4 regions of the Mitsuaria sp. TWR114 genome follow, and region 1 is predicted to be linked to each of the others. Evidence: riboswitches for the same ligand, from Rfam matches in the RefSeq annotation. Region 1 holds a riboswitch; each other region holds the start of a gene.
The links. A riboswitch is a leader RNA that binds a small molecule or an ion and turns the genes downstream of it on or off. The one in region 1 is predicted to bind S-adenosylhomocysteine.
Positions count from the first base shown of each region.

Region 1 (4,207 bases):
GCCGGGAACGGCCCCGCCAGGTCCCAGGTCTGGAAGAACGGGCCCCAGTCGATGCACTGCGCCAGTTCGGCCAGGTCGTAGTTGCGGAACTGGCGCCGGCCGATGAAGCGCGGCGCCGGCGGGGTGTAGGTCGTGAAGTCAGCGCGCTGCTTGTTCGCACGCGCCTGCGCCAGCGTCACCAGCGGCGTCTGCTTCTTATTGGCGTGCAGCTCGCGGACCTTCTCGTAATCGGACTTCAGCTCGTCGATGAAGCGCGTGGCGCGTTCATCGGACAGCAGGTCCGAGCACACGCCCACCGAGCGCGACGCGTCGGGCACGTAGACCACCGGCCCTTCGTAATGCGGCGAGATCTTGACCGCCGTGTGCACGCGGCTGGTCGTTGCGCCGCCGATCAGCAGCGGGATCTTCTTCACGCGGAAGTAGTCGTCGCGCTGCATCTCCGCGGCGACGTGCTGCATCTCCTCCAGGCTGGGCGTGATCAGGCCCGAGAGCCCGATGATGTCGGCGCCTTCGACCTTGGCCTTGGCGAGGATGTCCTGGCACGGGACCATCACGCCCATGTTCACGACCTCGAAGTTGTTGCACTGCAGGACCACCGTGACGATGTTCTTGCCGATGTCGTGCACGTCGCCCTTCACCGTGGCGATGACGATCTTGCCCTTGGAGCGGACGTCGGCGCCGGCGGCGGCGAGCTGGCGCTTCTCCTCCTCGATGTAGGGCACCAGGTGGGCCACCGCGGACTTCATCACCCGCGCGCTCTTGACCACCTGCGGCAGGAACATCTTGCCCGCGCCGAACAGGTCGCCGACCACATTCATGCCGGCCATCAGCGGGCCTTCGATCACGTGCAGCGGCCGGCCGCCCTTGGCGCGGATGCCCTGCCAGGCCTCCTCGGTGTCCTCGACGATGAAATCGGTGATGCCGTGGATCAGCGCATGCGACAGCCGCGCGTCGACGTCGCCCGCGCGCCAGGCCAGCTTGGCGCTGTCGTCCTTGGCCGCGCCCTTGACCGACTCGGCCACCTCGAGCAGCCGCTCGGTTGCGTCCTCGCGGCGGTTCAGCACCACGTCCTCGACGCGCTCGCGCAGGTCGGCGGGGATCTCGTCATAGACGCCGACCATGCCGGCGTTGACGATGCCCATGTCCATCCCCGCCTGGATCGCGTGGTACAGGAAGACCGTGTGGATGGCCTCCCGCACCGGCTCGTTGCCGCGGAAGCTGAAGGACACGTTGGACACGCCGCCGCTGACCTTCGCTCCGGGCAGGTTCGCTTTGATCCAGCGCGTGGCCTCGATGAAGTCGACCGCGTAGTTGTTGTGCTCCTCGATGCCGGTGGCGATCGCGAAGATGTTGGGGTCGAAGATGATGTCCTCGGGCGGGAAGCCGATCTCGTCGACCAGCAGCCGGTAGGCGCGCTCGCAGATCTGGATCTTGCGTTCGTAGGTATCGGCCTGGCCGGTCTCGTCGAAGGCCATCACCACGGTGGCCGCGCCATAGCGGCGGATCAGCTTGGCCTGGCGGCGGAACTCGGTCTCGCCCTCCTTCAGCGAGATCGAGTTGACGATGCCCTTGCCCTGGATGCACTTGAGCCCGGCCTCGATCACCTCCCACTTGGACGAGTCGATCATGATCGGCACGCGCGCGATCTCGGGCTCGGAGGCGATCAGGTTGAGGAAGCGCACCATCGCGGCCTTGCTGTCCAGCATGGCCTCGTCCATGTTGATGTCGATGACCTGGGCGCCGTTCTCGACCTGCTGGCGGGCGACGCTCAGCGCCTGCTCGAAATCGCCATTCAGGATCATCCGCGCGAAGGCCTTGGAGCCGGTGACGTTGGTGCGTTCGCCCACGTTGACGAACAGCGTGCCGGCGCCGATGGCCACCGGCTCCAGGCCGGAGAGCTTCATCGGGGGGACGGCGGCGCGGCCCGGAGCGGTGCTGGCGTCGGAAGCGTCGGAAGCGGGAGGGAGGGCGGACATGGCGGCGGCGCTCTTCGAGGCTGGAGGAAGCTGGATCGAGACGGGGCCGCGCAACTCACCGCAACCCCGCGCGGGGCGGGACGGTGAGCGTCGTTGTTCAGCGGGGTCCCGGGGTCCGACCGCGCCGTTCCGAGCCTGGCGGGCGCCCGGATGACGGGACCTGTCGCAACGCTCCTCGGAAACCACCGCCGCCCCGATGCCGCGAATGCGGCATTGCTGGCAGCGGAAACGGCGTGCATTCTACCGGTCCGGCCCTGCTTTGTTCGTGCCGGAATGCCTGCCGAAGCCTCGCGCGGACCTATGCTCGCCCGCAGCGTGCCGCGGTGGAGGGAACCGGCGCAGGCACGGCGACATCCGACAACGACAACAACGAGGAGGCGACGTCCGGTCGCCGGGAAGGCCACGTGGATCTGGTCCAACTTCCTTCAAACAGCCTGCGCGTGGGACAGGTGCTGACCTTCTCGCTGCGCGACGCGGCGGGGCACCTGCTGTTCGCCGCCGGGCATCCGCTGCCCGACACGCCGCAGGTGCGCGAGCTGCTGGCGCGCGGGCCCTGGGTCCAGGCGCACGAGACGCGCGAATACCAGCGCGCCCTGGCCCACAAGCTCGACACGATGATGCTGCAGGGGGCCTCGCTGTCCGCGCTGGCCAATGCCAAGGCCGAGTACAAGCCCACGCGGCCCATGCCCCTGCCGGCGGCGACGGGGCCGGCGCACACCGCCATCTGGGCCGATTTGCAGTGGCATGCGCAGCAGGTGCTGCGCGATCCGCATCGGCCGGACTTCCTCCTGCGCCTGGCGCAGCTGCTGGACACGGTGCTGTCGCGCCTGACGCAGCAGCCCGATGCCTCGCTGGCGATGCTGGTGCACGACGCCGGCCAGGAGCCGCTGCAGTACAGCGCGCGGCATGCGCTGCTGTCGCTGGTGCTGGCGGAGATGACGACCCGCCAGCTCGGCTGGAGCGAGGGCCGCCGGCGCACGCTGGGCCTGGCGGCGCTGACGATGAACCTGGACAGCGCCGCCCAGCAGGACCAGCATGCGCTGCGGCCGGAGGCGCTGGCCCAGGCGCAGCGCGAGGCCCTGGCCGGCCATGGCGACCGCGCGGCGGCCACGCTGCAAGGGATCGGGGTCGACGACGAGGCCTGGCTCGCCGCGGTCCGCCTGCATCACGACGCCGGGCCGGGCCCGCTGGCCGGCCGCGCGGACGGCGAGTTGATGGCGCGCCTGCTGCGCCGCATCGACGTCTATGGCGCGCGATTGAGCCCGCGACGCAACCGCCGGGCGCTGTCGGCGGCGCAGGCCGCGCGGGCGGTCTACCTGGACGAGCTGCAGCAGCCCGACGAGGCGGGCGCCGCGCTGATCAAGGCGATCGGCCTCTATCCGCCGGGCTCGCTGGTCCGGCTGGCCAATGGCGAGGAGGGCATGGTGCTCAAGCGCGGGCACAGCGCGAGCGAACCGCTGGTGGCGGCGCTGATCGGCCGCAGCGGCTCGCCGCTGACCGTGCCGGTGCTGCGCGACACGCGCTTGCCGGCGCAGGCGATCTCGGCCAGTCTGGCGCCGCATGAAGTCCGGCTGCGCGTCCACATGGACGCGATGCTCAAGCTCTATTGAGGTGGACTGCCCTGGCCGCTGCCCCGCCGGCCCTCACCCCCGCCCTCTCCCGCGAAGTGGGAGAGGGAGAGGGAGGGATCAGACGCCTTCAGTGATCAGTCCGCTGAACAGCTTGCTGCCCCACGGGCGCGGCCGGTAGGCGGCGACCTTCTGCGCGATCGCGCGGATGTGGTCGGGCGTCGTGCCGCAGCAGCCGCCGGCGATGTTCAGGAAGCCGGCCGCGGCGAACTCGCCCACCAGCCGGCCGGTGACGTCCGGCGTCTCGTCGAAGCCGGTGTCGCTCATCGGGTTGGGCAGGCCGGCATTCGGGTAGCAGGAGATCGGCGTGTCGCCGGCCGCCTTGGACAGTTCCTCGATGTAGGGCCGCATCAGCGCCGCGCCGAGCGCACAGTTCAGGCCGATCGCCAGCGGCAGCGCGTGGCGCACCGAGTGCCAGAACGCCGTCACCGTCTGACCCGACAGGATGCGGCCCGACGCGTCGGTCACCGTGCCGGAGATGATCACCGGCAGGCGCTCACCGGTGTCCTCCATCAGCTGGTCCACCGCGAAGATCGCGGCCTTGGCGTTGAGCGTGTCGAAGATGGTCTCGATCAGGAACAGGTCGACGCCGCCCTCGAGCAA
Region 1 covers NZ_VOSR01001101.1:4,760-8,966, forward strand. The annotation lists gene metH (methionine synthase) at 1-1,904, opposite strand, end outside; S-adenosyl-L-homocysteine riboswitch at 2,055-2,159, opposite strand; gene FUT87_RS27775 (HD-GYP domain-containing protein) at 2,381-3,586, shown strand; gene FUT87_RS27780 (homocysteine S-methyltransferase family protein) at 3,665-4,207, opposite strand, start outside.

Region 2 (4,207 bases), on a different contig from region 1:
GTCGTCATGGTTGTTGGATCCAGATGAAGAATTCGGTGTTGCCGTCGCCACCGGTGACGGGGCTTTCGAACCAGCCCTTGACGACGAGGTCGCGCTTCTCGGCGGCGGCCACGGCCTGTTCCTTGACCACGGCGTACTGCGACTTGTCCTTGACGATGCCGTTCTTGTTCAAGGCCTTGGGGCCGAGCTCGAACTGCGGCTTGATCAGCAGCAGCGCCTGGCCTTGCGGCTTGAGCCAGCCGGCCACGTGCTTGATCGTGCCGATCATCGAGATGAAGCTCAGGTCGCCCACGACGAGGTCGAAAGGCTCGGCGGGCACATAGTCCTTCACGTGCATGCCTTCGAGGGCCGTCACGCGCGGGTCGGCCTTCAAGGTCTCGTGCAGCTGGCCGTGGCCGACGTCGATGCCGGTCACGTGCGCCGCGCCGGCCTTGAGCAGCACGTCGGTGAACCCGCCCGCGCTCTGGCCCATGTCCAGGGCCGAGAAACCGGCCACCGACACGCCGACCTTGGCCAGCGCACCCTCGAGCTTGAGCCCGCCGCGCGAGACGTAACGCAGTTCGGCATCGTTCGTCACGCGCATGGGGGTGGTCTCGGGCAGGTCCTCGCCGCACTTGCGCACGACGGTCCAGCCCTTGGGGCCTTCCCACTCGACCGCGCGTGCGTCGATCAGCCGCTGGGCAGCCGAGCGCGTGGGCGCCAGGCCAAGGGAAAGAAGCCGCTGATCAGCACGCATGGTCGGGTCTCGGTTCAGTCGACGGTCAGTCGATCAATAGCGGTAGGTGTCGGGCTTGTAGGGACCGGCCTTGCTGACGCCGATGTAGGCGGCCTGCTCGTCGGTCAGCTCGCTCAGCTGCGCGTTCAGCGTCTTGAGCTGCAGGCGCGCGACGTGCTCGTCCAGGTGCTTGGGCAGCACGTAGACCTGGCCCACGGCATAAGCGTCCTTGTGCGCGAACAGCTCGATCTGCGCGATGGTCTGGTTGGCGAAGCTCGAGGACATCACGTAGCTCGGGTGGCCGGTGCCGCAGCCCAGGTTCACGAGGCGGCCCTTGGCCAGCAGGATGATGCGCTTGCCGTCCGGGAAGATCACGTGGTCCACCTGCGGCTTGATCTCTTCCCACTCGTACTGCTCGAGCGAGGCGACGTCGATCTCGTTGTCGAAGTGACCGATGTTGCAGACGATCGCGTTGTGCTTCATCGCAGCCATGTGCTCGTGGCGGATCACGTTCTTGTTGCCGGTCGTGGTCACGAAGATGTCGGCCTTGTCGGCGGCGTATTCCATCGTCACGACGCGGAAGCCCTCCATCGCGGCCTGCAGCGCGCAGATCGGATCGATCTCGGTGACCCAGACCTGGGCCGACAGCGCGCGCATCGCCTGCGCCGAGCCCTTGCCCACGTCGCCGTAGCCGGCGATCACGGCGATCTTGCCGGCGACCATGACGTCGGTGGCGCGCTTGATGCCGTCCACCAGCGACTCGCGGCAGCCGTAGAGGTTGTCGAACTTGCTCTTGGTGACCGAGTCGTTGACGTTGATCGCGCGGAACAGCAGCGTGCCCTTGGCCGACATCTCCTTCAGGCGATGCACGCCGGTGGTCGTTTCCTCGGTCACGCCGATGATCTCGGCGCTCTTGCGGGTGTACCAGGTCGCGTCTTCGGCGATCTTCTTCCTGATCGCGGCGAACAGGATGCGCTCTTCCTCGCTACCCGGATTGGCCAGGACCGACAGGTCCTTCTCGGCCTTCTGGCCCAGGTGCATCAGCAGCGTCGCGTCGCCGCCGTCGTCCAGGATCATGTTGGGGCCTTCGCCCGCTTCGCCCTTGGCGCCGAACTCGAAGATGCGGTGGGTGTAGTCCCAGTAGTCTTCCAGCGTCTCGCCCTTGTAGGCGAAGACGGGGGTGCCGACGGCGACCAGCGCGGCGGCGGCGTGGTCCTGCGTCGAGAAGATGTTGCACGAGGCCCAGCGGACTTCGGCGCCCAGCGCCTGCAGCGTCTCGACCAGCACGGCGGTCTGGATCGTCATGTGCAGCGAGCCGGTGATGCGCGCGCCCTTGAGCGGCTGGGCCGCGGCGTATTCCTCACGGATCGCCATCAGCGCGGGCATCTCGCTCTCGGCGATCTTGATCTCCTTGCGGCCCCAGTCGGCCAGCGACAGGTCTTTGATCAGGTACTGGTCTTGGGCCAGCGGCTTCAGTTGGGCGTTCATGCGGACTCCTGCGAGGAAGGGCCGTCGACGCCAGCGATCAGGACATGGGGAGAAGTGGGGAGGGCACTTGCCGCTCGGTCCTCACCCGGCCTGCGAAGGGTCGACGGGTGAGCGCGGTTGCCATGGCCGCGGGCACGTCGCCGCGCGGCGGTTCCGAGCCTGGCCTCGATGGGATGGGAGGTCGCAACGCTCCTCGGAACAGGGCGCGATTGTAGACATGTTCCGTTCGACGGCTTGATGACAGCGTCACGGTCGGGGCCACAATCGCCCCTTATGCGAACGATCCCCCCGCTCAGCGACTGTCCCCGCGCGGCCTGGCTCCCCCTGCGCGGGGTGCTGACCGACATCGACGACACCCTGACGGCCGAGGGCGACATCGCCCCCGCCGCGCTGGCGGCCCTGCATCGGCTGCAGGGCGCCGGCGTCCCGGTCATCGCGATCACCGGCCGGCCCGCGGGCTGGAGCGCGCCCTTCGCGTTGGACCGGCCCCTGCGGGGGATCGTGGCGGAGAACGGCGGGGTGCTGCTGCACCGGGAGAACGACGCGCTGGTCACCGAGTTCGCCCAGGACGACGCGACGCGACGGGAGAACTTCGCGCGTCTGCAGGCCTGCGCGGGGGCGATCGTGGCGACGGTGCCGGGCGCCCAGCTGGCGCGCGACAGCGCGGGGCGGCTGACCGACATCGCGGTCGACCACAGCGAATTCACGCGGCTGGACGACGACGCGATCGCCGCCGTCTGCGACCTGATGCGCGCCCATGGGCTGGTGGCGACGGTGAGCTCGATCCACGTCAACGGCTGGATCGGGGAACACAGCAAGTGGACCGCCGCCCAGTGGGCGGTGAAGCGGCTGACCGGGCGAGCGTTCGATCCGCGGGAGTGGGTCTATGTCGGCGACTCGACGAATGACCAGCTGATGTTCGAGCGGGTGCCCCTGTCGGTGGGGGTGGCCAACATCGCGCGTTTCCTGCCGATGCTGGATCACCCGCCGGCCTACGTCACCGCCAGCGAGCGCGGCGACGGTTTCGCGGAAGTGGCCCGCGCCTTGCTGGCCGCGGCCGGCTGAGGGCGGGTCGGCGCGTCCTCGACGGCCGGGACGCGCGGCCGGGGCTGGCGCCCTTCGACCGGATCCCAGGCATGCCGCCCGACCAGCGCCGACACTCCCGGCCAGTCATGCCCGCGCGGCAGCACCCGCGCCAGGCTCGCATGGCTGACGCGTCCGCCGACGGCCACGAGCCGCTCCGCCACCTCGATGCGCCGGCGCCGCAGCCGCGGCAGCAGCCAGCGGTTGGTCGGGCGCTCGCGCAGCACGCTGGGATGCGGCATGCAGCGGTGCTCCGCCATCAGCAGGTGGCGCAGCAGCACCTCCAGTCCGAACGGGTCGAGGTGGCGCCAGTCGGTGCTCAGCCGCGCCAGCGCGAAGCGCAGGTTGGCCTGGGCGTCGGAACGCGCGACATGGAAACGGTTCTGGCCAGTCATGAACATCGGGGCCTCCGATCGGGGGAGATCGATGCGCCCGCGCGGCAAGCGCGGCGCCTGTCCTGGATGTCGGCGGGCGCGCGGGGGTTCTGAAGCCCGAGGATGTCCCCAAAAACGTCACGAAACGCAAACGCCCCTCGACCTGAGGGGGGCCTCGTCGGAGGGAGGCGAGACCCCCGAACGTGGACGGGGCCGCCGGAAAAAGCGAAGGGCCGCGCGAGGCGGCCCTTCCGGGTGGGGGTGAGGCGTCAGCCGGCCTCGGGGTGGCGGGCCTTCCAGGCGCGCATCGCTTGCCGGTAGCGGTCCATCGCCAGGTCGTGCAGGTCGAAGATGCACGGGTCGCAGCCGTTGCCGCAGCAGGCGTCGATGTCCGGCTGCACGGGCGGCTGGGGCATCGGGTCGTCGGCCTCGAGCGAGGCCGGCGCCGCGGCGGGGTCGGGCAGGGCGGTGGTCATGACCGGGAGGCTCCGCGAGGGCTTCGGCCCCCGCGGCGCACGCTCAGCGACGGACCGGCGGCGGTCCCGAG
Region 2 covers NZ_VOSR01000022.1:2,550-6,756, reverse strand. The annotation lists gene metF (methylenetetrahydrofolate reductase [NAD(P)H]) at 1-8, opposite strand, end outside; gene FUT87_RS01250 (TlyA family RNA methyltransferase) at 5-736, opposite strand; gene ahcY (adenosylhomocysteinase) at 770-2,203, opposite strand; S-adenosyl-L-homocysteine riboswitch at 2,306-2,404, opposite strand; gene FUT87_RS01240 (HAD family hydrolase) at 2,477-3,268, shown strand; gene FUT87_RS01235 (hypothetical protein) at 3,196-3,687, opposite strand; gene FUT87_RS01230 (oxidoreductase-like domain-containing protein) at 3,930-4,136, opposite strand; gene infA (translation initiation factor IF-1) at 4,180-4,207, opposite strand, start outside.
Region 2: it holds a riboswitch for S-adenosylhomocysteine, as region 1 does, so the genes downstream of both, ahcY (adenosylhomocysteinase) here and metH (methionine synthase) in region 1, are expected to answer to the same signal.

Region 3 (4,207 bases), on a different contig from region 1:
GGTCATCGCCTACACGGGCGGCAAGATGCGCAAGCATCACATCCGCATCCTGGCTGGCGACGCCGTCTCCTTGGAGATGTCGCCCTACGACCTGACCAAGGGCCGGATCACCTTCCGTCACCTGCAGCGCTCGGCCCACTCGGGACCGCCGCCGGTCCGTCGCTGAGCGTGCGCCGCGGGGGCCGAAGCCCTCGCGGAGCCTCCCGGTCATGACCACCGCCCTGCCCGACCCCGCCGCGGCGCCGGCCTCGCTCGAGGCCGACGACCCGATGCCCCAGCCGCCCGTGCAGCCGGACATCGACGCCTGCTGCGGCAACGGCTGCGACCCGTGCATCTTCGACCTGCACGACCTGGCGATGGACCGCTACCGGCAAGCGATGCGCGCCTGGAAGGCCCGCCACCCCGAGGCCGGCTGACGCCTCACCCCCACCCGGAAGGGCCGCCTCGCGCGGCCCTTCGCTTTTTCCGGCGGCCCCGTCCACGTTCGGGGGTCTCGCCTCCCTCCGACGAGGCCCCCCTCAGGTCGAGGGGCGTTTGCGTTTCGTGACGTTTTTGGGGACATCCTCGGGCTTCAGAACCCCCGCGCGCCCGCCGACATCCAGGACAGGCGCCGCGCTTGCCGCGCGGGCGCATCGATCTCCCCCGATCGGAGGCCCCGATGTTCATGACTGGCCAGAACCGTTTCCATGTCGCGCGTTCCGACGCCCAGGCCAACCTGCGCTTCGCGCTGGCGCGGCTGAGCACCGACTGGCGCCACCTCGACCCGTTCGGACTGGAGGTGCTGCTGCGCCACCTGCTGATGGCGGAGCACCGCTGCATGCCGCATCCCAGCGTGCTGCGCGAGCGCCCGACCAACCGCTGGCTGCTGCCGCGGCTGCGGCGCCGGCGCATCGAGGTGGCGGAGCGGCTCGTGGCCGTCGGCGGACGCGTCAGCCATGCGAGCCTGGCGCGGGTGCTGCCGCGCGGGCATGACTGGCCGGGAGTGTCGGCGCTGGTCGGGCGGCATGCCTGGGATCCGGTCGAAGGGCGCCAGCCCCGGCCGCGCGTCCCGGCCGTCGAGGACGCGCCGACCCGCCCTCAGCCGGCCGCGGCCAGCAAGGCGCGGGCCACTTCCGCGAAACCGTCGCCGCGCTCGCTGGCGGTGACGTAGGCCGGCGGGTGATCCAGCATCGGCAGGAAACGCGCGATGTTGGCCACCCCCACCGACAGGGGCACCCGCTCGAACATCAGCTGGTCATTCGTCGAGTCGCCGACATAGACCCACTCCCGCGGATCGAACGCTCGCCCGGTCAGCCGCTTCACCGCCCACTGGGCGGCGGTCCACTTGCTGTGTTCCCCGATCCAGCCGTTGACGTGGATCGAGCTCACCGTCGCCACCAGCCCATGGGCGCGCATCAGGTCGCAGACGGCGGCGATCGCGTCGTCGTCCAGCCGCGTGAATTCGCTGTGGTCGACCGCGATGTCGGTCAGCCGCCCCGCGCTGTCGCGCGCCAGCTGGGCGCCCGGCACCGTCGCCACGATCGCCCCCGCGCAGGCCTGCAGACGCGCGAAGTTCTCCCGTCGCGTCGCGTCGTCCTGGGCGAACTCGGTGACCAGCGCGTCGTTCTCCCGGTGCAGCAGCACCCCGCCGTTCTCCGCCACGATCCCCCGCAGGGGCCGGTCCAACGCGAAGGGCGCGCTCCAGCCCGCGGGCCGGCCGGTGATCGCGATGACCGGGACGCCGGCGCCCTGCAGCCGATGCAGGGCCGCCAGCGCGGCGGGGGCGATGTCGCCCTCGGCCGTCAGGGTGTCGTCGATGTCGGTCAGCACCCCGCGCAGGGGGAGCCAGGCCGCGCGGGGACAGTCGCTGAGCGGGGGGATCGTTCGCATAAGGGGCGATTGTGGCCCCGACCGTGACGCTGTCATCAAGCCGTCGAACGGAACATGTCTACAATCGCGCCCTGTTCCGAGGAGCGTTGCGACCTCCCATCCCATCGAGGCCAGGCTCGGAACCGCCGCGCGGCGACGTGCCCGCGGCCATGGCAACCGCGCTCACCCGTCGACCCTTCGCAGGCCGGGTGAGGACCGAGCGGCAAGTGCCCTCCCCACTTCTCCCCATGTCCTGATCGCTGGCGTCGACGGCCCTTCCTCGCAGGAGTCCGCATGAACGCCCAACTGAAGCCGCTGGCCCAAGACCAGTACCTGATCAAAGACCTGTCGCTGGCCGACTGGGGCCGCAAGGAGATCAAGATCGCCGAGAGCGAGATGCCCGCGCTGATGGCGATCCGTGAGGAATACGCCGCGGCCCAGCCGCTCAAGGGCGCGCGCATCACCGGCTCGCTGCACATGACGATCCAGACCGCCGTGCTGGTCGAGACGCTGCAGGCGCTGGGCGCCGAAGTCCGCTGGGCCTCGTGCAACATCTTCTCGACGCAGGACCACGCCGCCGCCGCGCTGGTCGCCGTCGGCACCCCCGTCTTCGCCTACAAGGGCGAGACGCTGGAAGACTACTGGGACTACACCCACCGCATCTTCGAGTTCGGCGCCAAGGGCGAAGCGGGCGAAGGCCCCAACATGATCCTGGACGACGGCGGCGACGCGACGCTGCTGATGCACCTGGGCCAGAAGGCCGAGAAGGACCTGTCGGTCCTGGCCAATCCGGGTAGCGAGGAAGAGCGCATCCTGTTCGCCGCGATCAGGAAGAAGATCGCCGAAGACGCGACCTGGTACACCCGCAAGAGCGCCGAGATCATCGGCGTGACCGAGGAAACGACCACCGGCGTGCATCGCCTGAAGGAGATGTCGGCCAAGGGCACGCTGCTGTTCCGCGCGATCAACGTCAACGACTCGGTCACCAAGAGCAAGTTCGACAACCTCTACGGCTGCCGCGAGTCGCTGGTGGACGGCATCAAGCGCGCCACCGACGTCATGGTCGCCGGCAAGATCGCCGTGATCGCCGGCTACGGCGACGTGGGCAAGGGCTCGGCGCAGGCGATGCGCGCGCTGTCGGCCCAGGTCTGGGTCACCGAGATCGATCCGATCTGCGCGCTGCAGGCCGCGATGGAGGGCTTCCGCGTCGTGACGATGGAATACGCCGCCGACAAGGCCGACATCTTCGTGACCACGACCGGCAACAAGAACGTGATCCGCCACGAGCACATGGCTGCGATGAAGCACAACGCGATCGTCTGCAACATCGGTCACTTCGACAACGAGATCGACGTCGCCTCGCTCGAGCAGTACGAGTGGGAAGAGATCAAGCCGCAGGTGGACCACGTGATCTTCCCGGACGGCAAGCGCATCATCCTGCTGGCCAAGGGCCGCCTCGTGAACCTGGGCTGCGGCACCGGCCACCCGAGCTACGTGATGTCCTCGAGCTTCGCCAACCAGACCATCGCGCAGATCGAGCTGTTCGCGCACAAGGACGCTTATGCCGTGGGCCAGGTCTACGTGCTGCCCAAGCACCTGGACGAGCACGTCGCGCGCCTGCAGCTCAAGACGCTGAACGCGCAGCTGAGCGAGCTGACCGACGAGCAGGCCGCCTACATCGGCGTCAGCAAGGCCGGTCCCTACAAGCCCGACACCTACCGCTATTGATCGACTGACCGTCGACTGAACCGAGACCCGACCATGCGTGCTGATCAGCGGCTTCTTTCCCTTGGCCTGGCGCCCACGCGCTCGGCTGCCCAGCGGCTGATCGACGCACGCGCGGTCGAGTGGGAAGGCCCCAAGGGCTGGACCGTCGTGCGCAAGTGCGGCGAGGACCTGCCCGAGACCACCCCCATGCGCGTGACGAACGATGCCGAACTGCGTTACGTCTCGCGCGGCGGGCTCAAGCTCGAGGGTGCGCTGGCCAAGGTCGGCGTGTCGGTGGCCGGTTTCTCGGCCCTGGACATGGGCCAGAGCGCGGGCGGGTTCACCGACGTGCTGCTCAAGGCCGGCGCGGCGCACGTGACCGGCATCGACGTCGGCCACGGCCAGCTGCACGAGACCTTGAAGGCCGACCCGCGCGTGACGGCCCTCGAAGGCATGCACGTGAAGGACTATGTGCCCGCCGAGCCTTTCGACCTCGTCGTGGGCGACCTGAGCTTCATCTCGATGATCGGCACGATCAAGCACGTGGCCGGCTGGCTCAAGCCGCAAGGCCAGGCGCTGCTGCTGATCAAGCCGCAGTTCGAGCTCGGCCCCAAGGCCTTGAACAAGAACGGCATCGTCAAGGACAAGTCGC
Region 3 covers NZ_VOSR01000064.1:4,578-8,784, forward strand. The annotation lists gene infA (translation initiation factor IF-1) at 1-166, shown strand, start outside; gene FUT87_RS03730 (oxidoreductase-like domain-containing protein) at 210-416, shown strand; gene FUT87_RS03735 (hypothetical protein) at 659-1,150, shown strand; gene FUT87_RS03740 (HAD family hydrolase) at 1,078-1,869, opposite strand; S-adenosyl-L-homocysteine riboswitch at 1,942-2,040, shown strand; gene ahcY (adenosylhomocysteinase) at 2,143-3,576, shown strand; gene FUT87_RS03750 (TlyA family RNA methyltransferase) at 3,610-4,207, shown strand, end outside.
Region 3: it holds a riboswitch for S-adenosylhomocysteine, as region 1 does, so the genes downstream of both, ahcY (adenosylhomocysteinase) here and metH (methionine synthase) in region 1, are expected to answer to the same signal.

Region 4 (4,207 bases), on a different contig from region 1:
CATCTCCGGCACGGTGACCGACGCGTCGGGCCGCATCCTGTCGGGTCAGACGGTGACGGCGTTCTGGCACTCGGTGCGCCACGCGCTGCCGCTGGCGATCGGCCTGAACTGTGCGCTCGGCGCGGCGCTGATGCGGCCCTACATCGAGGAACTGTCCAAGGCGGCCGGCGACACGCCGATCTCCTGCTACCCGAATGCCGGCCTGCCCAACCCGATGAGCGACACCGGCTTCGACGAGACGCCGGACGTCACCGGCCGGCTGGTGGGCGAGTTCGCCGCGGCCGGCTTCCTGAACATCGCCGGCGGCTGCTGCGGCACGACGCCCGACCACATCCGCGCGATCGCGCAGAAGGTCGCCGCCTACCGGCCGCGCCCGTGGGGCAGCAAGCTGTTCAGCGGACTGATCACTGAAGGCGTCTGATCCCTCCCTCTCCCTCTCCCACTTCGCGGGAGAGGGCGGGGGTGAGGGCCGGCGGGGCAGCGGCCAGGGCAGTCCACCTCAATAGAGCTTGAGCATCGCGTCCATGTGGACGCGCAGCCGGACTTCATGCGGCGCCAGACTGGCCGAGATCGCCTGCGCCGGCAAGCGCGTGTCGCGCAGCACCGGCACGGTCAGCGGCGAGCCGCTGCGGCCGATCAGCGCCGCCACCAGCGGTTCGCTCGCGCTGTGCCCGCGCTTGAGCACCATGCCCTCCTCGCCATTGGCCAGCCGGACCAGCGAGCCCGGCGGATAGAGGCCGATCGCCTTGATCAGCGCGGCGCCCGCCTCGTCGGGCTGCTGCAGCTCGTCCAGGTAGACCGCCCGCGCGGCCTGCGCCGCCGACAGCGCCCGGCGGTTGCGTCGCGGGCTCAATCGCGCGCCATAGACGTCGATGCGGCGCAGCAGGCGCGCCATCAACTCGCCGTCCGCACGGCCGGCCAGCGGGCCCGGCCCGGCGTCGTGATGCAGGCGGACCGCGGCGAGCCAGGCCTCGTCGTCGACCCCGATCCCTTGCAGCGTGGCCGCCGCGCGGTCGCCATGGCCGGCCAGGGCCTCGCGCTGCGCCTGGGCCAGCGCCTCCGGCCGCAGCGCATGCTGGTCCTGCTGGGCGGCGCTGTCCAGGTTCATCGTCAGCGCCGCCAGGCCCAGCGTGCGCCGGCGGCCCTCGCTCCAGCCGAGCTGGCGGGTCGTCATCTCCGCCAGCACCAGCGACAGCAGCGCATGCCGCGCGCTGTACTGCAGCGGCTCCTGGCCGGCGTCGTGCACCAGCATCGCCAGCGAGGCATCGGGCTGCTGCGTCAGGCGCGACAGCACCGTGTCCAGCAGCTGCGCCAGGCGCAGGAGGAAGTCCGGCCGATGCGGATCGCGCAGCACCTGCTGCGCATGCCACTGCAAATCGGCCCAGATGGCGGTGTGCGCCGGCCCCGTCGCCGCCGGCAGGGGCATGGGCCGCGTGGGCTTGTACTCGGCCTTGGCATTGGCCAGCGCGGACAGCGAGGCCCCCTGCAGCATCATCGTGTCGAGCTTGTGGGCCAGGGCGCGCTGGTATTCGCGCGTCTCGTGCGCCTGGACCCAGGGCCCGCGCGCCAGCAGCTCGCGCACCTGCGGCGTGTCGGGCAGCGGATGCCCGGCGGCGAACAGCAGGTGCCCCGCCGCGTCGCGCAGCGAGAAGGTCAGCACCTGTCCCACGCGCAGGCTGTTTGAAGGAAGTTGGACCAGATCCACGTGGCCTTCCCGGCGACCGGACGTCGCCTCCTCGTTGTTGTCGTTGTCGGATGTCGCCGTGCCTGCGCCGGTTCCCTCCACCGCGGCACGCTGCGGGCGAGCATAGGTCCGCGCGAGGCTTCGGCAGGCATTCCGGCACGAACAAAGCAGGGCCGGACCGGTAGAATGCACGCCGTTTCCGCTGCCAGCAATGCCGCATTCGCGGCATCGGGGCGGCGGTGGTTTCCGAGGAGCGTTGCGACAGGTCCCGTCATCCGGGCGCCCGCCAGGCTCGGAACGGCGCGGTCGGACCCCGGGACCCCGCTGAACAACGACGCTCACCGTCCCGCCCCGCGCGGGGTTGCGGTGAGTTGCGCGGCCCCGTCTCGATCCAGCTTCCTCCAGCCTCGAAGAGCGCCGCCGCCATGTCCGCCCTCCCTCCCGCTTCCGACGCTTCCGACGCCAGCACCGCTCCGGGCCGCGCCGCCGTCCCCCCGATGAAGCTCTCCGGCCTGGAGCCGGTGGCCATCGGCGCCGGCACGCTGTTCGTCAACGTGGGCGAACGCACCAACGTCACCGGCTCCAAGGCCTTCGCGCGGATGATCCTGAATGGCGATTTCGAGCAGGCGCTGAGCGTCGCCCGCCAGCAGGTCGAGAACGGCGCCCAGGTCATCGACATCAACATGGACGAGGCCATGCTGGACAGCAAGGCCGCGATGGTGCGCTTCCTCAACCTGATCGCCTCCGAGCCCGAGATCGCGCGCGTGCCGATCATGATCGACTCGTCCAAGTGGGAGGTGATCGAGGCCGGGCTCAAGTGCATCCAGGGCAAGGGCATCGTCAACTCGATCTCGCTGAAGGAGGGCGAGACCGAGTTCCGCCGCCAGGCCAAGCTGATCCGCCGCTATGGCGCGGCCACCGTGGTGATGGCCTTCGACGAGACCGGCCAGGCCGATACCTACGAACGCAAGATCCAGATCTGCGAGCGCGCCTACCGGCTGCTGGTCGACGAGATCGGCTTCCCGCCCGAGGACATCATCTTCGACCCCAACATCTTCGCGATCGCCACCGGCATCGAGGAGCACAACAACTACGCGGTCGACTTCATCGAGGCCACGCGCTGGATCAAAGCGAACCTGCCCGGAGCGAAGGTCAGCGGCGGCGTGTCCAACGTGTCCTTCAGCTTCCGCGGCAACGAGCCGGTGCGGGAGGCCATCCACACGGTCTTCCTGTACCACGCGATCCAGGCGGGGATGGACATGGGCATCGTCAACGCCGGCATGGTCGGCGTCTATGACGAGATCCCCGCCGACCTGCGCGAGCGCGTCGAGGACGTGGTGCTGAACCGCCGCGAGGACGCAACCGAGCGGCTGCTCGAGGTGGCCGAGTCGGTCAAGGGCGCGGCCAAGGACGACAGCGCCAAGCTGGCCTGGCGCGCGGGCGACGTCGACGCGCGGCTGTCGCATGCGCTGATCCACGGCATCACCGATTTCATCGTCGAGGACACCGAGGAGGCCTGGCAGGGCATCCGCGCCAAGGGCGGCCGGCCGCTGCACGTGATCGAAGGCCCGCTGATGGCCGGCATGAATGTGGTCGGCGACCTGTTCGGCGCGGGCAAGATGTTCCTGCCGCAGGTGGTCAAGAGCGCGCGGGTGATGAAGTCCGCGGTGGCCCACCTGGTGCCCTACATCGAGGAGGAGAAGCGCCAGCTCGCCGCCGCCGGCGCCGACGTCCGCTCCAAGGGCAAGATCGTCATCGCCACGGTGAAGGGCGACGTGCACGACATCGGCAAGAACATCGTCACGGTGGTCCTGCAGTGCAACAACTTCGAGGTCGTGAACATGGGCGTGATGGTCCCGTGCCAGGACATCCTCGCCAAGGCCAAGGTCGAAGGCGCCGACATCATCGGGCTCTCGGGCCTGATCACGCCCAGCCTGGAGGAGATGCAGCACGTCGCCGCGGAGATGCAGCGCGACGACTACTTCCGCGTGAAGAAGATCCCGCTGCTGATCGGCGGCGCAACGACCAGCCGCGTGCACACGGCGGTCAAGATCTCGCCGCATTACGAAGGGCCGGTGGTCTACGTGCCCGACGCGTCGCGCTCGGTGGGCGTGTGCTCGGACCTGCTGTCCGATGAACGCGCCACGCGCTTCATCGACGAGCTGAAGTCCGATTACGAGAAGGTCCGCGAGCTGCACGCCAATAAGAAGCAGACGCCGCTGGTGACGCTGGCGCAGGCGCGTGCGAACAAGCAGCGCGCTGACTTCACGACCTACACCCCGCCGGCGCCGCGCTTCATCGGCCGGCGCCAGTTCCGCAACTACGACCTGGCCGAACTGGCGCAGTGCATCGACTGGGGCCCGTTCTTCCAGACCTGGGACCTGGCGGGGCCGTTCCCGGCCATCCTCAAGGACGAGGTCGTCGGCGCCGAGGCCCAGCGCGTCTTCAGCGACGGCAAGCGCATGCTGCAGCGGCTCATCGAAGGCCGCTGGCTGACCGCCAATGGCGTGCTGGGCCTGTACC
Region 4 covers NZ_VOSR01000541.1:669-4,875, forward strand. The annotation lists gene FUT87_RS18825 (homocysteine S-methyltransferase family protein) at 1-421, shown strand, start outside; gene FUT87_RS18830 (HD-GYP domain-containing protein) at 500-1,705, opposite strand; S-adenosyl-L-homocysteine riboswitch at 1,927-2,031, shown strand; gene metH (methionine synthase) at 2,182-4,207, shown strand, end outside.
Region 4: it holds a riboswitch for S-adenosylhomocysteine, as region 1 does, so the genes downstream of both, metH (methionine synthase) here and metH (methionine synthase) in region 1, are expected to answer to the same signal.